DNA from 2 places in the Streptomyces sp. NPDC007929 genome. Region 2 is predicted to be linked to the other one. Evidence: riboswitches for the same ligand, from Rfam matches in the RefSeq annotation. Region 2 holds a riboswitch; the other holds the start of a gene.
What was found. Region 2 has a riboswitch for thiamine pyrophosphate ahead of ACFZDE_RS26630 (thiamine ABC transporter substrate-binding protein). Riboswitches for the same ligand answer to the same signal wherever they lie in the genome.
Positions count from the first base shown of each region.

Region 1: linked by a shared signal. The riboswitch ahead of thiO (glycine oxidase ThiO) and the one ahead of ACFZDE_RS26630 (thiamine ABC transporter substrate-binding protein) in region 2 are both predicted to bind thiamine pyrophosphate.

Region 1 covers NZ_JBIBKD010000011.1:247,704-249,895, forward strand. The annotation lists gene ACFZDE_RS32595 (FAD-dependent oxidoreductase) at 1-561, opposite strand, end outside; gene ACFZDE_RS32600 (hypothetical protein) at 594-944, opposite strand; TPP riboswitch at 997-1,108, shown strand; gene thiO (glycine oxidase ThiO) at 1,106-2,192, shown strand, end outside.
Region 2 covers NZ_JBIBKD010000008.1:124,085-126,276, reverse strand. The annotation lists gene rlmN (23S rRNA (adenine(2503)-C(2))-methyltransferase RlmN) at 1-758, shown strand, start outside; TPP riboswitch at 813-919, shown strand; gene ACFZDE_RS26630 (thiamine ABC transporter substrate-binding protein) at 996-2,081, shown strand; gene ACFZDE_RS26625 (ABC transporter permease subunit) at 2,057-2,192, shown strand, end outside.

The DNA of each region.
Region 1 (2,192 bases), on a different contig from region 2:
CCCGGCGAGCGGCCGTTCGGCGGCCTCGACGACGGTCACCGCGCAGCCCGCCTCACGCGCGGCCGTGGCGAACTCCGCGCCGATCCAGCCCGCGCCGACGACCACGATGTCGTGCCGCCGGGCCAGCACCGGCCGCAGCCGCTCGGCGTCGTCCAGGGTGCGCAGCAGATGCACGCCGGGCACGCCCTCCGCGCCCGGCAGCCGGATCGGTTCGGCGCCGGTCGCGACGACCAGGACGTCGTAGGGCACGGGCCCGTCCTCGGTGTCGAGCTCGTGGTCGGCGGGGCGCAGGCCCAGCACCTCGCAGCCGAGCCGCAGTTCGATGCCGAGGGCCTCGAAGTCGATGTCGAAGGCGGAGCCCTCGGACTTGCCGAGCAGAACGGCCTTGGACAACGGGGGCCGGTCGTACGGCTGGTGGGGTTCGGCGCCGATCAGGACCAGGTCCCCGGCGAAGCCCTGTTCGCGCAGGGCGACGGCGGTCTGCACCCCGGCCATGCCCGCGCCCGCCACGACGACGCGCCGCGGCGCGGACGGACCTGGTTGCTGCGTCTGCTCGCTCACCTGATCACCATAGACACCTGACGAATGGTCAGTCAGTGCTCATGCGCCGTGACCTGCTCCACAACGCTCGTGCCCTTGCCTCGCTGGGACTCCCACTCCCAGGTCTCCTCCAGCCGCACCCGCCCGTCGGGCAGTTCCACGACCGTCGAGACGCAGTGCCCCGAGGAGGTGGTCCCGTCCCGCTTGAGCTGGACGTACCGGAAGTCCAGCCGGTCACCCTCCCGGGTACCCACGAGGTGCCCGCGCACGACGTCGCCGCCCGTGTACTCGGCCCAGATCTCGCCCTGCCGCTCGTGGTAGGTGAACCGGGTGCGGGTGCCCACCTGACCGGGTGCCTGGTCGGCGACCGGGGCGAGGACGAGACCGTCGAGGGATCGGGCCATGGACGGAGGCTCCCTTACTGCGGGATACGGCATCGGGCTAGGGTGGCCAACGTAAAGCACTCGCGGGAGCCCGGACGCACCGGGCTGAGAGGGAGGCTGGCGGCCTCCGACCGTACGAACCTGATCCGGGTCATGCCGGCGAAGGGAGGGGCTGGACGCCCATGTCGCGTACGTCCACATCCATGTCCGCACCGTCAGACGTCCTGGTCGTCGGGGGCGGGATCATCGGCCTCGTCACGGCGTGGCGGTCCGCGCAGCGCGGTCTCGCCACCGCCGTCGTCGACCCCGAGCCCGGCGGCGGAGCCGCACAGGTGGCGGCCGGCATGCTGGCCGCCGTCACGGAACTGCACTACGGCGAGCAGACCCTGCTCGGCCTGAACCTCGCCTCGGCCCGCCGCTACCCGGACTTCGCCGCCGAGCTCAGCGAACTGACCGGGCAGGACCTCGGTTACCGCCGCTGCGGCACGGTCGCCGTGGCCCTGGACGCCGACGACCGGGCCCACCTGCGTGAACTGCACGCCCTGCAACAGCGCTCGGGGCTGGAGTCGCAGTGGCTGTCGGGGCGCGAGTGCCGGCGCCTGGAGCCGATGCTCGCGCCGGGCGTGCGCGGCGGGCTGCGAGTCGACGGCGATCACCAGATCGACCCGCGGCGGCTGGCCGGAGCGCTGGTCACCGCGTGCGAGCGGGCGGGCGTGGTCTTCCACCGGACGTGGGCGGACCGGCTGACCGTCTCCCGGGACCGGGCCGCCGGTGTCGTCCTGGCCGACGGGACCGCGACGGCCGCCGGGCAGGTGGTGCTGGCCGGGGGCAGTCTCAGCGGGCGGCTCGCGGGCGTCCCGCGGGACGTGCTGCCTCCCGTGCGGCCGGTGAAGGGGCAGGTCCTGAGGCTGACCATGCCGCGGCGGCACGGGCCGTTCCTGAGCCGGACCGTGCGCGCGGTGGTGCGCGGCAGCCACGTCTACCTGGTGCCCCGCGCGAACGGCGAACTCGTCGTCGGGGCGACCAGCGAGGAGCAGGGCTGGGACACCACCGTGACCGCGGGCGGCGTCTACGAACTGCTGCGGGACGCGCACGAACTGGTCCCGGGCATCACCGAGCTGCCGCTCACCGAGACCCGGGCCGGGCTGCGGCCCGGATCCCCCGACAACGCGCCGCTGCTCGGCCCCACCGGCCTGGAGGGGCTGCTGCTGGCCACCGGCCACTACCGCAACGGCGTCCTGCTCACGCCCGTGACCGGCGACGCCATGG
Region 2 (2,192 bases):
ACCGGGTGACCATGTGCATCAGTTCGCAGGCCGGGTGCGGGATGAACTGCCCGTTCTGTGCCACTGGGCAGGCGGGGCTGGACCGGAACCTGTCCACCGCCGAGATCGTGCACCAGATCGTGGACGGCATGCGGGCGCTGCGGGACGGGGAAGTGCCCGGAGGCCCGGCGCGGCTCAGCAACATTGTCTTCATGGGCATGGGCGAGCCGCTCGCCAACTACAACCGGGTCGCCGGTGCCATCCGGCGGCTGACCGACCCTGAGCCCGACGGGGTGGGCCTGTCGCAGCGCGGCATCACCGTCTCGACGGTCGGGCTCGTCCCGGCCATCCACCGGTTCTCCGACGAGGGCTTCAAGTGCCGCCTCGCCATCTCGCTGCACGCCCCCGACGACGAGCTGCGCGACACCCTCGTGCCGGTGAACACCCGCTGGAAGGTCCGCGAGGTGCTGGACGCCGGCTTCGAGTACAGCGCCAAGTCGGGGCGGCGGCTGTCCATCGAGTACGCGCTGATCCGCGACATCAACGACCAGGCCTGGCGCGGTGACCGGCTCGGCCGGATGCTCAAGGGCAGGCCCGTGCACGTCAACCTCATCCCGCTGAACCCGACGCCCGGGTCGAAGTGGACCGCCTCCCGGCCCGAGGACGAGAAGGCGTTCGTGGAGGCCATCGCCGCCCATGGTGTGCCGGTGACGATCCGGGACACCCGTGGTCAGGAGATTGACGGGGCGTGTGGTCAGCTCGCCGCCACCGAACGGTAGTCTGACCGTCGTAAGCACATCTGCATAAGCGACACCTGCACCATCCACACCTGCATATTCCGACAGGGGAGCGCCACAGCGCTGAGAGTGCGGCACACGGCCGCAGACCCTCCGAACCTGGCCCAGGTCATTCTGGGTAGGGAGATCGGTCACCACTCGAGCTGTTGCGCCCTGCCCGGGACCACGGAAGTCCCGGGCAGGGCCGCGTCTTCTCCTGGTCACTCCAGGAGGAATCCAGTGAGCATCAACGCAAAGCGGCTGACGGCTGTCGTCGTCGGGCTCGGCCTGGCCGGCACGCTCGCCGCGTGCGGATCGTCCGACGGCGGTCAGGGGTCCGGCGACTCCAAGACCGTGACGCTCGTCAGCCACGACTCGTGGGCCGTCTCCAAGGACGTCATCGCGGCCTTCGAGAAGCAGTCCGGCTACAAGGTCGACATCCTGAAGGACGGCGACGCCGGGCAGGCCGTGAACAAGGCCATCCTGACCAAGGGCAACCCGCAGGGCGACGTCTTCTTCGGCGTCGACAACACCCTGCTCTCGCGGGCGCTCGACAACGGGCTGTTCCAGCCGTACGAGCCGAAGGGCTCCGACCGGATCGAGGCCGAGTACCGCGTCGACCAGGACAAGCACCGGGTCACGCCCATCGACACCGGCGACATCTGCGTCAACTACGACAAGAAGTACTTCGCCGACCACGATCTGGAGCCGCCGAAGAGCTTCGACGACCTGGTCGAGCCCCAGTACAAGAACCTGCTGGTGACGGAGAACGCCTCTTCCTCCTCGCCCGGCCTCGGCTTCCTGCTCGGCACCGCCGCGAAGTACGGCGACGACGGCTGGGAGACCTACTGGAAGAAGCTCAAGGCCAACGGCGTGAAGGTCGTCGACGGCTGGGAGCAGGCCTACAACGAGGAGTTCTCCGGCTCGGCCGGCGGCAAGAAGGCCAAGGGCGACCGGCCGCTCGTCGTGTCGTACGCCTCCTCGCCGCCCGCCGAGGTCGTCTTCGCCGACCCGAGGCCCAGCACGGCGCCGACCGGTGTCGCCGAGGGCACCTGCTTCCGGCAGGTGGAGTACGCGGGGCTGCTCGCCAACGCCGAGAACAGCAAGGGCGGCAAGGCCCTCCTCGACTTCCTCATCAGTAAGAAGTTCCAGGAGGACATGCCGCTCAACATGTTCGTGTACCCGGTGACCGAGGGCGCCCAGGTCCCGCCGGAGTTCGTGAAGTACGGCCCGCAGGCGAAGGACCCCCAGACCATGGACCCGGCGAAGATCGCCGACCACCGTGACCAGTGGGTCAAGTCGTGGACCTCACTCGTACTGAAGTAGCCGCCCGGCGGCGCGGCGCGGCGGCGCGGTTCGGCCTGCTCGCCGCGCCCGTCGCGTTCTTCGCGGTCTTCTTCGCCTACCCCGTCGCCGCGATCGTCGCGCGCGGCCTGA